Regions from separate parts of the Bradyrhizobium ferriligni genome, predicted to be linked through region 2. Evidence: predicted binding sites of a transcription regulator. Region 2 holds the regulator's gene; the other holds the start of a gene.
What was found. The regulator LexA, encoded in region 2, represses DNA repair genes until DNA is damaged. The targets are predictions, from matches to a motif close to TGTTCNNNNTGTGTTCNG.
Positions count from the first base shown of each region.

Region 1: AC1VNY_RS29275 (PA0069 family radical SAM protein) is a predicted target of LexA. The motif match lies at 6,826-6,843, and genes of this name have one in related genera.

Region 1 is NZ_JBXEJO010000056.1:43,480-53,741, forward strand. It holds gene AC1VNY_RS29235 (nuclear transport factor 2 family protein) at 1-262, shown strand, start outside; gene AC1VNY_RS29240 (glutathione S-transferase family protein) at 341-1,027, opposite strand; gene AC1VNY_RS29245 (hypothetical protein) at 1,165-1,491, opposite strand; gene AC1VNY_RS29250 (site-specific DNA-methyltransferase) at 1,680-2,813, opposite strand; gene ypfJ (KPN_02809 family neutral zinc metallopeptidase) at 3,195-4,133, shown strand; gene moaB (molybdenum cofactor biosynthesis protein B) at 4,288-4,851, shown strand; gene AC1VNY_RS29265 (bifunctional helix-turn-helix transcriptional regulator/GNAT family N-acetyltransferase) at 5,049-5,990, opposite strand; gene AC1VNY_RS29270 (glycosyltransferase family protein) at 6,130-6,699, opposite strand; gene AC1VNY_RS29275 (PA0069 family radical SAM protein) at 6,865-8,043, shown strand; gene AC1VNY_RS29280 (VOC family protein) at 8,168-8,614, shown strand; gene AC1VNY_RS29285 (ribonuclease HII) at 8,709-9,476, shown strand; gene AC1VNY_RS29290 (glycosyltransferase family 39 protein) at 9,753-10,262, shown strand, end outside.
Region 2 is NZ_JBXEJO010000048.1:31,108-41,369, forward strand. It holds gene AC1VNY_RS26560 (DUF3280 domain-containing protein) at 1-547, opposite strand, end outside; gene AC1VNY_RS26565 (sensor histidine kinase) at 774-2,195, shown strand; gene AC1VNY_RS26570 (response regulator transcription factor) at 2,192-2,854, shown strand; ZMP/ZTP riboswitch at 2,941-3,026, shown strand; gene AC1VNY_RS26575 (serine hydroxymethyltransferase) at 3,063-4,334, shown strand; gene AC1VNY_RS26580 (hypothetical protein) at 4,432-4,587, shown strand; gene AC1VNY_RS26585 (HAD family hydrolase) at 5,028-5,654, shown strand; gene AC1VNY_RS26590 (molybdopterin molybdotransferase MoeA) at 5,681-6,892, shown strand; gene lexA (transcriptional repressor LexA) at 7,135-7,839, shown strand; gene AC1VNY_RS26600 (hypothetical protein) at 8,097-8,525, shown strand; gene AC1VNY_RS26605 (hypothetical protein) at 8,671-8,898, shown strand; gene AC1VNY_RS26610 (ComEC/Rec2 family competence protein) at 8,895-10,262, opposite strand, start outside.

The sequences.
Region 1 (10,262 bases), on a different contig from region 2:
CAAGCAATCGATCATCAACGATCTGCACGGCCATGTCCGCTCGAAGCTGGCCGAGCGCGGTCGCACCGTCGCCCATCGCATCCTCGCCGACGGTGACATCGTCGTGGTCGAGGCCAAGGGCGACAACCTCACCAAGCAAGGCCAGCGCTACGACAACGACTATTGCCTGGTGTTCCGCTTCGACGGCGGCCGGATCAAGGAGGTGCGGGAATATTGCGACTCGGTCCTGACCGAGAAGGCGCTCGGCGCGTTTCCCGCGTAGCGGTGCCCCGCTAACGGGCGGTACAAACGAAGACGGCGCCCATATGGGCGCCGTCGTCTTGCCGTCGTGTGGATCGGCTTACGCCACCTTGGACTTGAGGTGGCCGAACATGATGTCGCGGGCCGCGTCGTCCATCTCGGCCTTGAAGGTGTGCTTGTCCTTCAGCGCGACCGCGCGTGCCGCCGCCGGCCGCGCCGAGATCTCGTCGACCAGCCGTTTGACGTTCGGATATTTGGCGTAGCCTTCCTCGCCGAGGACGAACGGCGCCATCCGCGCCCAGCCCCAGAACGCCATGTCGACGATCGTGTAGCTGTCGCCGACCATGTAGCGCTGTTTCGCCAAATGATCGTCGAGGATCTTGTAATGGCGGTGCGCCTCGTACTGGTAGCGGTTGTTGGCGTAGTCGAGATCCTTCGGCGCGAAGTGCTTGAAGTGCACGGCCTGGCCGGAATAGGGGCCGAGGCCGGTCGCGATGAACATCAGCCAGGACAGCGTCGCGGCGCGGTTGGCCGGCGTATTGGCGGGCAGGAACTTGCCGTGCTCCTCGGCGAGGTAGAGCAGGATCGCGTTCGAATCGAACACCAGCACGCCGTCATCGTCGATCGCCGGCACCTTGCCGTTCGGGTTGACCTTCAGGAATTCTGGCGCGAACTGCTCGCCCTTGCGGGTGTCGACCGGGATCGCCTCGAACGGCAGGCCGGACTCTTCCAGGAACAGCGCGACCTTGTTCGGGTTCGGCGCACCGTTGAAATAGAATTTGATCATGAAGGGACTCCCTTGGTTCTTGTAACCGGCGAGATCGGGACGCGGCGGGGGAAGGCCGCAGACGATCCCCTCATGCGCAAATTTCGCTGCGCTGCGCAAGCGACGAGTTTGTGAATCAGGGTCGCGTGGCGCGCTGGTCAGACGGCCCAGAAGAAGCCCAGGATACCCGCGACGACCAGCGCGATGCCCGCGACGTCCAGCATGGCGGCGGAGCGGATCGCAGCACGCAAATGGGAGGCCTGCGTCGCGCGTTCTGATTCCCGCGCGTAGCCATGGACGATGATCTCTTCATTGAACTCGCCATGCGCCTCGAGCGCGAGCGTCAGCCCGACGCAGACGAGCAGGATGCCGAAGATGATCAGGCCGAAGAATCCGAGCAGGCCGATCAGCAGCATCGGAAACATGCCGAGCAGGAAGATCGGCAGCAGCGGCACCAGCAGCAGGGTCTCGGATTGTCTTCGCATCGGGCGACCAATCGAAACGGGCAAGTGACGGGGCCAAATCTAGTCCCGACGTCGCAGCGCAACAAGGCGGCCCGCGTTCAAGACGGCGTCAACTTTCCCGACGTGTCATTCCCCGACGCGCAATTGCGCATCTGAGGGCGCCGCGAAGCGGCGAGCCCGGAATGACGAGGAAGATTGGTCGGCCTGCCTCAGCCCGCCGCCATCTCGGAGCGGATCTCGGCGCGCAGCTCGTCGATCAGCCGCAGGCCGGTCTTGGTCTCGACGTGCCAGAAGGTCCAGCCGTTGCAGGCGCCCGAGCCCTGCGCGACCGCGCCGATGCGGTGGATCGAGCCGACCTTGTCGCCGAGCATGATGGCGCCGTCGGCGCGCACCAGGGCGCCGTGGCGCTTCTTGGCGTCGACCAGCCTGGCGCCCGGCACGATCATGCCGCGCTCGATCAGTTCGGAGAACGCAACGCGGGGCGCCTCGCGCGCGGTCATGAATGGCGCCAGCGTTGCGTCCGGCAGCGGCTCGATCGCGGCGATGCGCGCCTCGGCGGCAGCCGCATAGGTCCTGTCGCGCTCGAAGCCGATATAGCTGCGGCCGAGGCGCTTGGCGACGGCGCCGGTGGTGCCGGTGCCGTTGAACGGATCGATCACGAGATCGCCGGGCTTCGACGACGACAGCAGCACGCGGGCGAGCAGCTGCTCGGGCTTCTGCGTCGGATGCACCTTCTTGCCGTCGCCGTCCTTGAGGCGCTCCTCGCCGGTGCACAGCGGGATCAGCCAGTCGGAGCGTGCCTGCACGTCCTCATTGGACGCCTTCAGCGCTTCGTAATTGAAGGTGTAGCCCTTGGCCTTCTCGTCGCGCGCGGCCCAGATCATGGTCTCGTGCGCGTTGGTGAAGCGACGGCCGCGGAAGTTCGGCATCGGATTGGACTTGCGCCACACGATGTCGTTCAGGAGCCAGAAGCCGAGGTCCTGCATGATGGCGCCGACGCGGAAGATATTGTGATAGGAGCCGATCACCCACAGCGTTGCCGACGGCTTCATTACGCGGCGGCAGGCCAGCAGCCAGGCGCGGGTGAAATCGTCATAGGCTGCGAACGACGAGAACTTGTCCCAGTCGTCGTTGACGGCATCGACATGCGACTCATCGGGGCGCTTGAGGTCGCCCTTGAGCTGCAGATTGTAGGGAGGATCCGCGAAGACCAGGTCGACCGAGCCGGCCTGAAGCTTCGACAATTCGGCCACGCAATCGCCAATGACGATGTGGCTCGATGGGGCACTCTCAAATTTAGTGCGGGGCGCCCTTGCAGACGCCCCGCGACGCGACACTACCATGACTCAAGAACTCTGACTCAGGCGACGCTGTCGGCGACGCGGGACTAAACAACCGACTGGCGCCACATTGACCCGGCAAAGTAAAAATCGACTTAATTGGAAATCTTCATGCTAAAGATTGCAGCATCTTTTGCGCGGCATGGCGCGGTGCCGTCGGCGTTGTGCTGCAACATCAGCGCGTTCGGCGAAAAAATTTGCGGATCATCAAACCGGCACGATTCGCGCGGTAGATTCGCCCTCATTCGCAGCCGTTTGCACCGCAAAGGTGCGCGCCTTCCGGACTAGGCAATTATTGCCGGGCAGGATATTGATTAACAGAATGGAAATTTTAAGTTGGAGTGTCCCGCGTTGGGTCGCCGACTGGAATGAAGGGAAACCGCCATGCGCTATGATGATTTCCGCCGCAGCGACGACGTCGAAGACCGTCGCGATGAAGGCGGGATGGGCGGAGGTGGCGGTGGCGGCTTCGGCATTCCGATGGGCGGTGGCGGGCTCGGCATCGGCACCATCATCGTGCTCGGCCTGCTCGGCTATGCCTTCGGCATCGACCCGCGCATTCTGATCGGCGGCGCCGAGATTCTCACCGGCGGCGGCCAGGCGCCGACCTACCAGACCGACCGGCAGTCGTCGGGCGGGCAGGCCAAGCGCGGCGCGCCGACCGACGAGATGGGCAGCATGATCGCCGGCATCCTGGGCGAGATCGACGATCGCTGGAGCGAGATCTTCAAGGCCAGCGGCCAGACCTACACAGGTCCGAAGATCGTGCTGTTCCGCAACGCCACCAATGGCGGCCGCTGCGGCATGGCGCAGTCGGCGATGGGACCGTTCTACTGCCCGCCGGACAAGACCATCTTCCTCGATACCGGCTTCTTCCGCGAGGTCGAGACGCGCTTCCGCGGCTGCTCGGGCAACGCCTGCAAGTTCACCGCGGCCTATATCATCGCGCATGAAGCCGGCCATCACATCCAGAACCTGCTCGGCATCATTCCGCGCGTGAACCGGCTGCAGCAGCAGGCCGGCAGCAAGGCCGAGGCCAACGCGCTGCAGGTCAAGGTCGAGCTGCAGGCCGATTGCCTCTCCGGCGTCTGGGTCAATCGCGAGGAGAAGAAGCGGCCGGGCTTCCTCGAGGCCGGCGACATCGACGCCGCGCTGACAACGGCGAACGCGATCGGCGACGACACGCTGCAACGGCAGGCCACGGGCAGGGTGGTGCCTGATTCCTTCACCCACGGCTCCGCCGCGCAGCGCAAGGAGTGGTTCATGAGAGGCTACCAGCAGGGCACAGTGCAAGCCTGCAACACGTTCGGCGGTAGCTTATAGCTCTAGACCGCGTCATCCCCGGATGAGCGCACTCGCGCTCACTCGGGAGGTGCTCGCCTCTTCGGCGAGCCTCGAAGGATGAAGCGCCCGTGGCCCATCCTTCGAGGCTCGCTTCGCGAGCACCTCAGGATGACGTCAGTGTGTGAGGTACACGATGCCTTCGATCGACGAATCCAAATCATTCATCCCGCTCAACATCGCGGTACTTGCGATTTCCGACACCCGCTCGCTGGCGGATGACAAGTCGGGCACCACGCTCGCCGACCGTCTCACCGCGGCCGGCCACAAGCTCGCGGCGCGCGAGATCGTCACCGACGATGTCGAGGCGATCAGAGCCGTGATCCGGCGCTGGATCGCCGATCCCGCCGTCGACGCCGTCATCACCACCGGCGGCACCGGCTTTACCGGCCGCGACGTGACGCCGGAGGCGGTCGAGCCGTTGTTCGAGAAGCGGATGGACGGCTTTTCGATCGCCTTCCACATGCTGAGCCACGCAAAGATCGGGGCGTCGACGATCCAGAGCCGCGCCACCGCCGGCGTTGCGGGCGCGACCTTCATCTTCTGCCTGCCCGGTTCGCCCGGCGCCTGCCGCGACGGCTGGGACGGCATTTTGGCCGCACAGCTCGACTACCGCACGCGCCCCTGCAATTTCGTCGAGATCATGCCGCGGCTGGATGAACATCTGCGCCGCCCGAAGGCGAAGGGCGCGAGCGCGTAGCAGCCGTCATTCCCCGATGCGCAATTGCGCATCTGAGGGCATCGCGCAGTGATGAGCCCGGAATCTCAAGGGTGAGCTGCCGTAGCCCGGATGGAGCGGAGCGAAATCCGGGGCAGTCTCTTCCGCGGCCGCATCGTTCCCGGATTGCGCTGCGCTCCATCCGGGCTACGCAGTCCAGACTTCTCGGCGCTGCGGCTTCACAACTCCAGCTCCCAGGTCTCGCCGACCAGATCGACCCCAAAGCTGTGATGCTTCTCTTCCTTGACGCGCTGAAAACCGGCGCGGGCGTAGATGCCGCGCGCGGCGACCAGGATGCTCTGGGTCCACAGCGTCATCTTTTTGTAGCCCTTCTCGCGCGCGGCGCGGATGCATTGCTCGACCAGGGCGCGGCCGACGCCGAGCCCGCGTGCCTTCTCCTCCACCAGCAAAAGGCGCAGCTTGGCGACCCCGTCGCCGCCGTCGACCAGGAAGATCGAGCCGACCGGCTCGCCGTCGACCTCCGCGATCCAGCAATGCTCGCGGGCGGGATCGAACGATCGCAGAAACTGCGCGCAGATCTCGGCCACCAACGCCTCGTAGCTGATGTCCCAGCCATATTCCTCCGCGTAGGCTTGTCCCTGCCGCGAGACGACCCAGCCCATGTCGCCGACGCGATGGCTGCGCAGCAGGAAGCCGACCGGTTTCCCGGCGGGCGGCTCCAGCGATAGCTCGATCGTGCTCATGGCGCGCACCACCGCGGCGCGACGGTCGCTGTCCATCTGCCGCAACAGCGCGCCGACCTCGCTGCGCGAGCGGCGGTCGAGATCGGCGGCAGCAGTGCGGCCCTTGGCGGTGAGGGCCACCTCGTTGACGCGCTTGTCGGCCTTCGACGGCTTGCGGGTCACGATCTGGCGCTTTTGCAGCGCCGCCAGCGTGCGGCTGACGAAGCCGGCATCGAGGTCGAGGTCGCGCACCAGGTCGGTGGCGGTGCAATTTTCGCGATGCGCGAGCTCGTAGATGATCCGCGCTTCCTGCAGCGTGAATGTGGAGTGCAGCAGCTTCGGCTCGATGATGCCGAGCTTGCGGGTATAGAACCGGCTGAAGCCGCGAACCGCGGCAACCTGGCTCTCGAGGGCAGTGTCATGGGAATTTGATTTCATCAAATATATTATTTGACGGAATCAAATAATCCGCAAGCGGTTTGTTCAAGCTTAGGTTCTGAAGATAGAACTTAAGCTTCAGGCTTGTTTTGACGCGTTTTCTTTACGCGAACCGGTGCCCACTTCGCTTGAAAACGCTTCAGGCCACCATGATCCTGCTGCGCAGCATGGTGCGGGAGGAGCGGCCGAGCCGGCGCAGCAGGCGCGCCTCGGAGCGGCGGGCATCGGGCCGGTAGCCGCCGATCCGCTCGTAATGTTCGCGCGCGATCAAAAGGCCTTGTTCGGCCGAGGGACCCGTGATCATCCGGGCGACGAATTTGAGGCCGTCGCGCAGGCCGGGGTCGGTGTAGGGCGCGCGGGCGTAGCGGAAGATGCCGGCGCGGTCCTTGCCGCTGGCCGCCACCATCTGGATGAACTGGGTGGTTTCCTCGATCCAGCCGGCATCGAGCACCGCTCCCGGATGCAGGAACATCAGCCAGGGCGACCGCGCCTGCCGCGCGCCTGCCGCAAGCGCCGCGGCGCGCGTGCCCTCGAAGCGCAGGAAGCGGCAACCGGCGACGTCGGCGACGCGCTCCATCACATCGCTGTTGCTGCGGTCGACCAGCAGCACTTCGCGGATGACGCCCGCGGCCGCGCCCGGCACCAGCGCCGCCAGGGTTGCGACCGCGGTGCGCTCGACGCCGTCGGTTGGAATGATCACGCTCAGCATGATTTTGAGGCTTCGATGGCTCAAACGATGGAGAAACTCCGGCCGTGTTATCACCTTGTCATATTCAAAGCAGCCTGTTCGCCTGCAGAATTTTTGTAGCAAGGTTCTGTGGAATTTCTCCGTTCACGTTCTTGATTTGTTCTCGTGCTGTGTTAGCTTCAGAACATGAGCCGAGCATCCTCTCATGCCCTCAAGCACCCGCCGGTAACGGCGCCCTCCGATAACCCGGCGGGTGCACCTTCACCTGTTCCTGCTCCTTTTCCCGAGCTTGCGGTCGCGATCGAGCGCGAGCGGCGGCGCGGCCGCGGCGCGCAGTCCAACGCCAGCGGCCGCTACGAGGCCGAGGCGCGCGTTGCCTTCGACGACGGCTGGCAGAGCCTCGAAGATTTGCCGCCGTTCACGACCAGCGTGGCGTTCGACACCTCACGCAAGGTGATCACCCGCAACGACTCGCCCGACATCGGCTTCGACCGTTCGATCAATCCCTATCGTGGCTGTGAGCACGGCTGCGTCTATTGCTTCGCGCGGCCGACCCACGCCTATCTCGGCCTGTCGCCGGGGCTGGACTTCGAATCGAAGCTGTTCGCCAAGCCGGACGCACCCGCGCTGCTCGAGAAGGAACTGGCGGCGCCGGACTACGAGGCGCGGATGATCGCGATCGGCACCAACACCGATCCCTATCAGCCGATCGAACGCGACCGGAAGATCATGCGCGGCATTCTCGAGGTGCTCGAGCGCGCCGGCCATCCGGTCGGCATCGTCACCAAGTCGGCGCTGGTCGTGCGCGACATCGACATCCTGGCGCGGATGGCCAAGCGCAATCTCGCCAAGGTCGCGCTCTCGGTGACGACGCTCGACCCGAAGCTCGCCCGCACCATGGAGCCGCGGGCCTCGACCCCGCCGAAGCGGCTCGAGGCGATCAAGCGGCTCGCCGACGCCGGCATCCCGACCACGGTGATGGTCGCGCCCGTGATCCCGGCGCTGAACGACTCCGAGATCGAGCGTATCCTCGATGCCGCCGCGCATGCCGGCGCCAGGGAGGCGAGCTACGTGCTGCTGCGCCTGCCGCTCGAGGTCCGCGATCTGTTCCGCGAATGGCTGATGGCGAACCATCCCGACCGCTACCGTCACGTCTTCACGCTGATCCGCGACATGCGCGGCGGCCGCGACTACGACTCGCAATGGGGCACCAGGATGAAGGGCACCGGCCCGATGGCCTGGATGATCGGCCGCCGCTTCGAGATCGCCTGCGAGAAGCTCGGCCTCAACAAGCGGCGGACCAAGCTGACTACCGATCACTTCGCCAAGCCGAAGCGCAACGGACAGCAACTCAGTCTATTCTAGGTGAGGGCGCGTAGCCCGGATGCAGCGCAGCGAAATCCGGGGCTCGTCGACCCCTGGCCAAAGACTTCCCGGATTGCGCTTCGCTCCATCCGGGCTACGAAGACGTCAAACAGTGAGTGCAACAATGAGTAACACCCCGACCGCACGCTTCACCGTCCTCACGCTCGGCGTCAGCGACATGCGCGCCAGCATCGACTTTTATGAATCGCTGGGCTTCACCAGGAAGATGCGCGCGACCGGCGAGGAGGTTGCCTTCTTCGAGACCGGCGGCACCGTGCTCGGCCTGTTCCCGTGGCATCTGCTCGCCGCCGATGCCGGGCTGCCGGATCAGCCGCGGCCGTCGGCGTTCCGCGGCGTCGCGATCGCCTGGAACTGCAACGACGACGCCGAGGTCGATCGTGTGATGGCGTTCGCGCTGTCGAAGGGCGCCAGGCTGCTGAAGCCCGCGCAGCCCACCAGCTATGGCGGCTATTGCGGTTATTTCGGCGATCCCGACGGCCACGCCTGGGAAGTGGTACGCGCGCCGGGCTTTGAGGTTCGCGACGACCGCCGGGTGTCAATTCCCGATTAGAGCGCCGATCCCGATTAAAGCGGCGAATTGAATAACGGGGAAGGGCGCCAGGTTCCAGGTTGCGCCGCGGGCCGGGCTTGATCACGATCCCCGCATGATTCGGGACAAGTCCAACAGCACGTCTAAGATCGCGTCGAAGAAGAAACCGGCCGGGCCGGACAAGCGCGTCATCGTGGTGACGCGGCCGAGCTTTCGGCGCGAGCGCGCGCTGATCAAGCGCGGCGTCTGGCCGGTCGCCGGCTGCGACGAGGCCGGGCGCGGGCCGCTGGCGGGTCCCGTGGTCGCCGCCGCCGTGGTGCTGGACCCAAATCGGATTCCCAAGGGCCTCGATGATTCGAAGCGGCTGACCGTCGAGCGCCGCGAGGAACTGTTCGAGGAGATCTGCGCCACATCGGCGTTCTCGGTCGCGGTGGCGTCGCGGGCGCGGATCGATCGCGACAACATCCTGCGCGCCTCGCTGTGGGCGCTCGCGCGCGCCGTGCACGCGCTGCCGGAAATGCCGAAGCACGTCTTCGTCGACGGCCGCGACAAGCTCGCCACGCCCTGCGACTGCGACGCCGTGATCGGCGGCGACGGCATCGTGGCCTCGATCGCGGCGGCCTCGATCATCGCCAAGGTGACGCGCGATCGCCTGATGTGCGCGCTGGCGCTGGATTGTCCCGGCTACGGCTTCGAGCAGCACAAGGGCTATGCGGTCCCCGAGCACCTCGAGGCGCTCGACCGGCTCGGCCCCAGCAGCCATCACCGCACCTTCTTCGCGCCCGTCGTCGCCGCACGGCTGAAGCATTTCCCCGTCCCGGCGGAGCCGGATCTGTTCACGATCGACGCGGAAAGCGAAGCCGCGGCATCCGAAGCGGCGTAAGCGCACCGTCTCCAACCACGCAACGCCGTCATCGCCCGCGAAAGCGGGCGATCCAGTATTCCAGAGGCAGTCGTTTTTGATCGAGAGGCCGCGGCGTACTGGATCACCCGCTTTCGCGGGTGATGACAGCGGAAGCGGGGGGATGACAGCGGAGACTGACTTTACAGTGCAGTCTGGCGCGACACCGTTGCCTCCACCGCCGCCGCCGTTTATCAAAAACCCTCGGGATCAGATGGCGCCGCTTGATAGGGGTGGCTGGGGCATTTCAGGCGTTTCATGCGGTTTACCTCCCTGGTTGTCGAACTGATCCGCGCCCGGCCGCGCCTCGTGGTCTGGATCGTGGTGCTGGCGCAGGCCGCGATCTGGCTGTTCCTGCCGGCCATCTTCTACGGCAGCCCGCCCGGCAACCTCGCCGCCATCCTCGCCTTCGGCCGCGAATATCAGGTCGGCACCGACATGGGGCCGCCGCTCGCGTTCTGGCTCGCCGACATCGCCTTCCGCGCCGTCGGCAATCACGTGTTCGGCGTCTATCTCCTGGCGCAGGTCTGCGAAATCGTCACCTTCATCGCCTTCTACGCCCTGGCGCGCGCCATCGTCGGCGGCCCGCAGGGCGTGCTGGCGGTGCTGCTGTCGATGACGGTGGTGGTGTTCTCCTCGCCAAGCGTCGAGTTCGGCCCGCTGATCCTGGCGCGCCCGCTCTGGGCGCTGCTGCTGCTGCATTCCTGGCAATTGATCGGGCAGAACCGGCGCAGCGCCTGGTTCGCCTGGTCGATCGATTGCGGCCTG
Region 2 (10,262 bases):
TTGCCGCGGAGGTGTCCTCAAGCTCGAATTCGAACACCGCAAGCCCGATCGGCGCCGCGGCGGCGGTCTGCGCCGGCGGCAGCGCGGCCGCAAGGGCACGGCGCACCTCGCGCGACACGAACATCGCCGCGTGGTCCCATGCCTCGTCAGTGTCGCCACGAAACGTGTAGAGCTTCTCGTAGAGCACCTGGCTCGCGCTGACATCGATGACCGCCACCTTGGCCCACTGGATCAGCGTGCTCATCTTCTGCACGCCGCCGATGACCTTGATCCGGGCCTCGCCCGCGGGCGCCGTCGATGGCACCAGGCGATAGTGCGGCTCCGCGGCGACATCGGCGCGCAGCGTCCGCATCAACGCATCCAGCCGCCTCTGGTGCGCAGCGGTCTGATCGATCACCTCGCCTGACGTATCGACATAGCCGAAATCGTCGATGCTGACGCCAAGCGGGGATGCCACCGCCGTGCCGGCTTCGGCGCGCAGAGGACAGATTCCGGCCAGCAGGCCGATCAAGGCAACAGAGAGCAGAACGAGACGGGGCTGACGCATGATTGGGGCCTTTCAGCTGCTGGTGCGGGCGGGTCGGTCGCAGCCTAGGCCGGCGGGCCTCCGCGCCGCAGCGGAGTGCCTCCCGCCCGGTGCCGGGAAAATTTCACGACGATGGTCCGCGCCCATAGCGGCGCTTCTCGGCGCCTCCGTTCTGCCGTTTAATGTGCCTGACGGCCCTGCCCGCGATCGCGCACCGAGGCTCGTCTGCGATCTTGAGGATACGCCAATGTGGAATTGGTCCGGAAGCGATCTGAAACTGCGGCTGACGTTGCGCGTGGCGATCGTCTCGACGCTCTGCTTTGCCGTCATCTCCGGCTATTTCCTGATCGAGGCCGACCGTTCGGTGCGCGGGCGGATCGCGGCGGTTGCCGATGTCGCCGCCAAGACGCTGGAGCTGCAGCAGAGCAAGATCCAGTGGCTGAACAATGCGCGTTCCGACTTTCCCGATCTCGACAGCGTTGCCGCTACGGTCATGACGCCGGGATTGTGCATTGCCTTTCGCAGCAATAGCGGCGAGATCAGCCAACGCTTCTGCGGCGGCGCGCAGACTGACACGGCCGCGCCGCCGCTGGCCTTCGCGGCGCTCTATCGCCGCCTGTTCGATCCCGGCCGCGAGGCGGTGCGGCAGGTGGTTTCGCGCGGCAACGCCATCGGCGAGGCGGTGGCCTGGATCGATCCGGCGGTGCCGACCGCCGAGGCCTGGCACGATGCCGGCCGGCTGATGGCGGTGTTCATGATCGCGCTGCCGCTGCTCTGCGCCCTGGTCTATGCGGCGCTGGCGCGCGCGCTGCGTCCGACGCGGCAGATCCGCGACGGGCTCGAGCGGATCGCCGCAGGCGACCTCGCCGCGCGCCTGCCGCCGTTCGACCTCGCCGAACTGTCGGCGATCGGCAACGTCTTCAACCAGCTCGCCGAGCGCCTCGCCGCCGCGCTCTCCGACCGCAACGCGCTAACGCAAAAACTGATCCTGGTGCAGGACGAGGAGCGCCGGCACCTCGCGCGCGAGCTGCATGACGAGTTCGGGCAGTCGCTGGCCGCCATCCGTGCGCTCGCCGCCTCGGCGCGCCAGACCGCGGCGGCGGAATGCCCGCCTTTGCTCGCCGAATGCGACGGCATCGCGCGGACCGCGACCGACATGATGGAGACGTTGCGCGGCGCCCTCTTCCGGCTCCGCCCGCCCGATGTCGACGAACTCGGACTTGCGGCCAGCCTCGAGGGCCTGGTCGCCGGCTGGAACGGCCGCAGCCGGGGACAGCCGCGGTTCGAGACCACCATATCGGGATCGTTCGAGCGCCTTGCCGCCTCCGTCGGCGCCAATCTCTACCGCATCGTGCAGGAGGCGCTCACCAACGCCGCCAAGCACGCCGGCGCCACGCGCGTGATGCTGCGGCTTGAGATGCGCGAGGCGCCGCCTGGCGGCGGCGACAGCGCGATCGTGCTCGCGATCGACGATGACGGCCAGCCCGGCGATCCGCAAGGCGATCCCCAGCTCAAGTCCGGCCTCGGCCTGCTCGGCATGCGCGAACGGGTCGCCGCGCTGGGCGGGCGGCTCAGTTTCGAGACCGGACAGCCGAGCGGCTCCTCGCTCCGCGTCATCGTTCCCGTCGCAGCCAGCCAAGAGGCCGCACCGGTGGAGCGCGCGGCATGAGCCAAGCCGCGCGAACGATCATGCTGGTCGACGACCACGCCGTCGTCCGGGAGGGCTACCGGGCGATGCTGCAGAAGCAGCCGGGCCTCTGCGTCGTCGCCGAAGCCTCCGACGGCGTCGAGGCCTACCGCCTCTACAAGGAGACCGCGCCCGACCTCGTCATCATGGACCTGTCGATGCCCGGCATCGGCGGCATCGAGGCCATCCGCCGCCTCCGGCAGTGGGACAGGCGCGCAAAAATCCTGGTGTTCACCATGCACCAGAACGCGGCCTTTGCCGTGCAGGCGATCCGCGCCGGCGCGAGCGGCTATGTCACCAAGACCAGCCCGCCGGAGACCCTGGTGCACGCCGTGATGGATGCGCTGTCGGGCAAGATCGCGATCAGCCCGGATATCGGCCACGAGCTTGCGCTCAGCCACCTTGCCGGCGAGACCAAGGCTGCCGACCTCCTGACCGCGCGGGAATTCGAGGTGCTGCGCATGCTGCTCGCGGAAAACACCACCGAGGAGATCGCCGAGGCGCTGCACCTCAGCCCCAAGACGGTCGCGAACCTGCATTCCCTGATCAAGGACAAGCTCGGGGTCGGCACCGATATCGAGTTGGTCCGCCTCGCGCTGCGGCAAGGCATCCTGACGCAGCTCGATCTCGGCGAACGCTGAGCCCGCGGCGGCGGCAGCGACCAACCCTTGCGAGCCCGCCTGGGATTGGATAGCCTTCTGCTCGCGATGAGCTTCGCAGGCTCATTCGCCCCTCGCGCGACTGGCGAGCTTACGTGGAATTGACCACGGTGAAGCGCGAAGGGTTCTAACGCCGTTCGCCTGGGCAACCCGTTCAGCTGATGATCCAGCGTCTTAGGGAGCCCGGACCATGCCGTCATTCCGCAATGAACTCCACCTCAACGATTCGGAAGTTGCCCTTGCGCTCGAGGGCGAAGAGCGCCGCCAGCAAGACGGCGTCGAGCTGATTCCGTCGGAGAACTACACCTATCCCGAGGTTCTCGAGCTGCTTGGATCGGTGTTCACCAACAAGTATTCCGAGGGCTATCCGGGACGCCGCTATTACGGCGGCCAGGAATTTACCGACCAGATAGAGAACCTTGCCCGACAGCGAGCGTGCGCGCTGTTCCGCGCCGAACATGCCAACGTTCAGCCTCTGTCCGGGTCGCCAATGAACCAGGCCGTGTATCTCGGCCTGCTGCAGCCCGGCGATACGATATTGGCGATGGACCTGTCACACGGCGGCCATCTCACCCATGGCGCGCCCGTGTCGCACATGGGGCGGCTCTTCAACTTCGCCCGTTACAAGACGCAGCCGTCAAACGGCGGCGCCATCGATTTCGATGAGCTCCGCGCCATGGCCCGGCACGTCCGTCCGAAGCTGGTGCTGTGCGGCTACAGCTCCTATCCGCGCGATCTGGATTATGCGTCCTTCAAGAGCATCGCCGACGAGGTGGGTGCACTGACCATGGCCGACGTCAGCCATTACGGCGGCCTGATCGCCGGCAACGCCTTGCGCAATCCGCTCGATGAGGGTTTCGACGTGATGACGACGACATCGCACAAGACGCTTCGCGGGCCGCGTGGCGGCATCGTTCTTTGTCGCCGGGAGTTCGCCGGCAAGATCGACTCGTCGGTGTTCCCGGGATTGCAGGGCGGTCCGCACATGAACGTTGTGGCCGGAACCGCGGTCACGCTGAAGAAGGCATCGACGTCCGATTTTCAGGCCTATTCAGGACTGGTCATGCGCAACGCGAAGGTCCTGGCCGAAGCGTTGATGGAACGCGGCATGACGTTGATCACTGGCGGAACCGACAATCACATGATGGTCGTGGATACGGTGGCCAGCGTCGGCCTGGACGGCGGCGCGGCCGAGAACATCCTCGACGCCGTCGGGATCACCGCAAACAAGCAGATCATTCCCGACGATCCACGTCCGCCGCTCAGGCCGAGCGGCATTCGCCTCGGGACGCCGGCGGCGACCACGCGTGGCATGGGCGAACCCGAAATGCGCCTCATCGCCGAACTCATTGCGGTGTCGCTCCGATCGAAGGGAGATGCAGCCGTCGTCAAGCGACTGAGGTCGAACAGCGTCGAGATGTGCCGCGCTTTCCCCGTTCCGGGGATCGCGCCGCCCTCATAGGCGGCCGCATTCCTGTTCCGTCGCGTCACCCGGCCGGGCGTGCGGCCTGCATGGGCACGTCGTGAAGGTTCCCCGGGAAGGACCGGAACGGAAATCGATGCTGTTCGTTGGACCGCATGATCTCGAAGACGGAGCGTCCAACGCCGTGACCCGGAAAACCTTGCAAGCACGCTCGGAACAGGCGCTCGTCGTCATCATTCTCAGCACCGGTGCGCTGATCGGTTACCTCGGCTTGGCGCTGTCCAGGCTGTGAGAGCTACGCCCGGCGGGCACCAAGCCGCCGGGCGCATCAACAAGCCGCTTGGTGCGCCGAAAACTCGCGCGCGCGTGCCACTGAGTTGCCCGACGCGGCAAGCCAAGCCCCGCAGCAAAAATATAGGGTGAAAAGAGCAAGGCTCGGACAGATCATGTCGCGAGAATGCGGATGTTTGACGCACAAGCGACAACACCCGCCGTCGTCCCGGCGAAGGCCGGGACCCATTATCCCAAATTTCAATTGTTGCGCGACGCTGGGGCCACGATCCCGTTCCTGATCAAATGCGGTGGTTATGGGTCCCGGCCTTCGCCGGGACGACGGTGGTGCGCGCGGGAGCGGTCTCGCAATGAATGCAACGCCACGTGCAATCCACACACCCGTCACCGAAATCGAGGACATTGCCGCCTGCCAGCAATTCTCGTACACGGTTTCATGCAATGACCTCGCAATTCTCTCCCAACTCCGTCGACGCGCTGCTGTTCGATATCGGCCGCGTCGTGCTCGACATCAACTTTGACAAGGTGATCGCGCACTGGGCGCAGCACGCCGGCTGTGCGCCCGCCGAGCTCGCCACCCGCTTTGTCGTCGACGACAGTTTCAAGCATCACGAGATCGGCCGGATCGACGACGCGGCGTTCTTCGAAAGCCTGCGCCGGACCCTCGGCATCGACATCACGGACGCCCAGTTTCTCGAGGGCTGGAATGCGATCTTCACCGGCGAGATGCCGGGCATCGCGCCGCTGCTCGCGGCGGCCGCCGAGCGGATGCCGCTCTACGCCTTCTCCAACACCAATCCGGCCCATGTCGCGCATTTCTCGGTCACCCATGCCGAGCTGCTCAGCCATTTCCGCAACGTCTTCCTGTCCTCTAGCATCGGCTTCCGCAAACCCGACGCCGAGGCCTACGATCATGTGGTAAAAGCCATCGGCGTGCCGGCGTCGCGGATCCTGTTTTTCGACGACCTGGCCGCCAATATCGAAGGTGCGCGGGCGCGCGGCCTTCATGCTATCCACGTGACATCGACGGATGACGTGGCAAGGGCTTTGACCGCACTTGGTATTTGAACATTGGGAATTGAGGAGCTCTGAGCGTGGCCCTGATGCCGGTTGCCGATGCCCTGTCCGCCGTCCTCGCCGGCGCCGAACCGCTGCCGGAGGAGATGGTCGCGCTCGATGCCGCCTACCACCGCACCCTTGCGCACGACCTCGCGGCGCTGCGCACCCAGCCGCCGCAGCCGATGTCGGCGATGGACGGCTATGCGGTGCGCGCCGCCGATGCGGCTGATCTAAAGGCCCGGCTCAAGGTGATCGGCGAAGTCGCCGCCGGCCGGCCGTTCGAGCGGACGGTCGGCGCCGGCGAGGCGGTGCGGATCTTCACCGGCGGCGTGATCCCCAATGGCGCCGACGCGGTGATCATCCAGGAAGACACCGCGGTCGACGGCGACCACATCACGATCACGGAGGCCGCCAGCGTCGGGCGGCACATCCGCCCGGCCGGGGTCGACTTCCGTGCGGGCGAGGTGCTGCTCAGCGGCGGCAGCCGCCTGTCCGACCGCGCGCTGTCGCTGGCGGCCGCCATGAACTATCCGGAACTTGCGGTGCGCCGCCGCCCGAAGGTCGCGGTGCTCGCGACCGGCGACGAGCTGGTGATGCCGGGCTCGCAGCCCGGCCCCGGCCAGATCGTCTATTCCAACGGCTACGCGCTGCGGGCGCTGGCGCGCGCCGAGGGCGCCGAGACCGTCGACCTCGGCGTTGCCGCCGACACGGTGGAGGCGACCACGGCCGGCATCCGCCGGGCGCGCGAGGCCGGCGCCGATGTCCTGATCACGACAGGCGGCGCCTCGGTCGGCGACCACGATCTCGTCAAGCGGTCGCTGGAAGCCGAGGGCGTCGACATGACGTTCTGGCGGATTGCGATGCGGCCCGGCAAGCCGATGATGCATGGCCGGTTAGGGGCGATGCGGGTGATCGGCCTGCCCGGCAATCCGGTGTCGTCCTACGTCTGCGCCTTCCTGTTCCTGGTGCCGTTGATTCGGGCGCTGAGCGGCCGGAAAGTGATTCATCATCGCCGCACGAGCGCCCTGCTCGGCCGCGACCTCGCCGCCAACGACCAGCGCGAGGACTATCTGCGTGCACGGCTCGAAGCGCGCGAGGACGGCACGTTGGTCGCAACGCCAGTGACGCAGCAGGACTCGTCGCTGCTCGGGAATCTTGCTGCGGCACGGGCACTTCTCGTGCGTCCGCCGTTCGCGGCTGCGGCCGTCAAAGGCAGCGAATGCGAGATCCTGACACTGCCCGAATAAGGTTTTCGCGCCCCGCCGATTGTGCGTTGCCTGATCCGTTCACCGGAAATTAAGTGGTTGCGGAACACATATCGAACATATAGTGTCCGTTCATGATTTGTTTCGAGTACTGGTGTCTACAATCGGGAAGCCGCGTGGAAGCAGGTGCAACGAGCACATGCTCCTGAGGTCAGGCCCGCATGCAGGCCCCACCAGAAGAGTCTCGGAATCGAACGACGCTACCAACCGGGGGAATACTCGAGATGCTCACGCGCAAACAGTACGAACTTCTGCGTTTCATCAATGAACGTCTGAAAGAGGCCGGCGTACCGCCCTCCTTCGACGAGATGAAGGATGCGCTCGACCTGCGCTCGAAGTCCGGTATCCACCGCCTGATCACTGCGCTGGAGGAGCGCGGCTTCATCCGCCGCCTGCCGAACCGCGCCCGCGCCATCGAGGTCATCAAGCTGCCCGAACTCTCGGCCGGCGGCGGCAACGGCCGCCGCGGCTTCACGCCCAGCGTCATCGAAGGCACCCTCGGCCGGCGCGCCAGCACGCCGCCGATCGCCGAGGACGACGGCAACCGTCCGGTCGCGGTCCCCGTGATGGGCCGGATCGCCGCCGGTACGCCGATCGAGGCGCTGCAGACCCGCAGCCACACCATCAGCGTGCCGCCCGACATGCTCGGCGCCGGCGAGCACTATGCGCTCGAGGTGCGCGGCGACTCGATGGTCGATGCCGGCATCCTCGACGGCGACATGGCGCTGATCCAGCGCAACGACGTCGCCAACACCGGCGACATCGTGGTGGCGCTGATCGACGAGGAGGAAGCCACCCTGAAGCGCTTCCGCCGCCGCGGCGCATCGATCGCGCTCGAGCCGGCCAACACCGCCTATGAAGTGCGCATCCTGCCGCCGAACCGGGTCCGCATCCAGGGCAAGCTGATCGGCCTTTATCGCAAATACTGAATTGCAAATACTTGCGGCGGCCGGGAACGAGCAACACGTCGGATCGTTCCTTGCATGATAGTGTAGCGTACGGCCTGCCCGATGCGCTCCGATACCTCTCGCGCAGCGTCGCGTGTTTGTGATCGGAGGCGGTCTCGGACCAGTCGTACAATCGCCCAGAAACGAGCAGAAGCTCGTTCGCTATCGTCCACTCTGGTAGAGGCCCTAATGCCTCAAGGAGAGGCACGGGTCGCTACCTCGAAATGAGGAGCCATCCGATGTGTGACTATAGTCTGCACGCCGTGGCATCGCGCCCCGCCATTGTCGGAGAGACGCTGATCACGACGACGTTCCGCGGCACGTCGACCCGCGGCTTTGCTTCGGAGAACGATCCCACTGTCGCGGTCTGCATGCTGCCGGGCACCGAGCTCGCTTTCGCCGAGAACGTTCGCTACGACAGCCGCTGGATCTGGACCAAGACGCTGAACTATCGCGTCGGCGTGTTCAACGAAGTCGAGCCCGACGTGCCTGATCGGCATCATGACGCGGTCGAATTCCCCGACGGCAGCCATGTCCTGGTGACCCAGCTGGTCGAGGGACAGCGCGTCAGCGTGCTGCAATTGCCGGCGCTGCATCCGCCGGTCGAGCAGAAGCCAAAGGTTGTGGAGCGTCGGCCCTCCGCATTCGCAACGCTGTTTTTGGGTTGAGCGCATCGTCGCCGCGGAATGAGCTGTTCGGCGGCGGATGACCTAAGCAATTTCGGGCGACCCCGGACTCCCGCTTCCGGGGCGCAGGAGGAGGTTTGCGTCGGCCGGCGCCTTGGCGCATCATCGGGCACGGAGGACGTGCGCGGTGGTCGATAAGGTCACATGGCAAAAGGCTGGACGCGTCACGGAACCGGGCCGCTACATGTTCCGGTTCGGTTGGCTGACGGTGACGGCCGACGACCTGAAAGTCTGGGAGCAATTTCCCGAGGCTTCCTTCACCCTCGTCAAGAAGCCCGACGCCGGCCCCGATTCCGACGAATACCATCTCGGCCTGTTCGAGCTGCCGAGCGGCCCCTCACCGGACCACCGCTAATCATCGCCCTGCAGATCGGTCTCGGCCGGCGTCGCGTCCACGGCGGGCCGCGGCGCGGCGGCCGGCGCACGCAGCGTCGTCTCGCTCTCGCCGTCGCCCGGAACCGCGGGCGACCACGGCCGGTCGATCCCGCCAGGCTTCACCGCATCGACGGCGTAGCCGTCCCTGATCCGTCGCAGCACCAGCGCGCCGTGACGGCGCAGCCGCTCGGCATCGATCACCGAGGCCGCGCAGCCCTGCGGCGCCGGCCGCGCCGTGACGATCAGGCCTGCGCGCTCGCAGTCGTCCGCCAGCGCCTCCGGCCGGGTTGCGAGCGTGACGAAGGCGCCGCTAGGTCCCTGGGTCACGCAGCCGCCGGCATCACAGGACACGCCCTCGCCGAGCGACGCATCGGTGGCGGTCCGCGCGTCGGCGTCCGCCGCCAACCACTCCCTGACCAGGAACGCATCCTTGGCGCTGTGCATCAAATGCAGCCGCCCATCACCGCCACGCACCGCGACGTTGCGGCCGTCGCCGGAGATCAACACGTCCGGCTGCGGCACCCTGAGCGCCCAGACCGACGCCATCACGAGCAGCACGGCGCCAGACCAGCGTAGCGGCGTGCGCAGCAGCCCGAGCAGGATGATGCCGGCACTCGCTGCGACCAGCGGCCCGATGCCGAACGCGGCCATGCGGCCGACCGCGCCCGGGAGTGCGGCGACCCATTGCGTCACCAAAATCATCCAGTCGATGCCAAGACCCATGATCGCCCAGAACACGCCGTCGAAGCCGAACGGCATGGCGAGGAGCCCCAGCAGGCCGGCCGGCATCACGACCGCCGACACGACAGGCATCGCCGCGAGGTTGGCGAGCAGCCCGTAGGGCGTCACGCGGTGGAAATGGAACGCGGCGTAGGGCGTCGTCGCAAGCCCTGCCACCAGCGAGGCCAGCATCAGCATCGTGAGCTCACGCCCGCCCCACAGTGCAACCCGAGCGGTCGCCGAATGGTCGGGCGACGCGAATAGGTTCGGCAGCCCGATCTGCACCAGCGCCACCAGCCCGAGCGTCGCGGCAAACGACATCTGGAAGCTGGGATGCACCAGCGCCTCCGGCGCGATCGCGAGCACGATCAGCGCTGCCACCGCCAGCGTACGGAAGGTGATCGCGCGGCGGTCGACGATCACGGCGAGCAGCACCACGGCGGTCATGAAGAACGACCGTTGCGTCGCGACCTCCGCGCCCGACAGCAACAGATAGAACGCCGCGGCGAGCAGCGCGGCCACCGCGGCCCATTTCTTGATCGGATGCCCTGCCGTCAGCGCCGGAAACAGCGCGAGCAGCGCGCGCACCGCGAAGAACACGACGCCGGCGACCACGGCCATGTG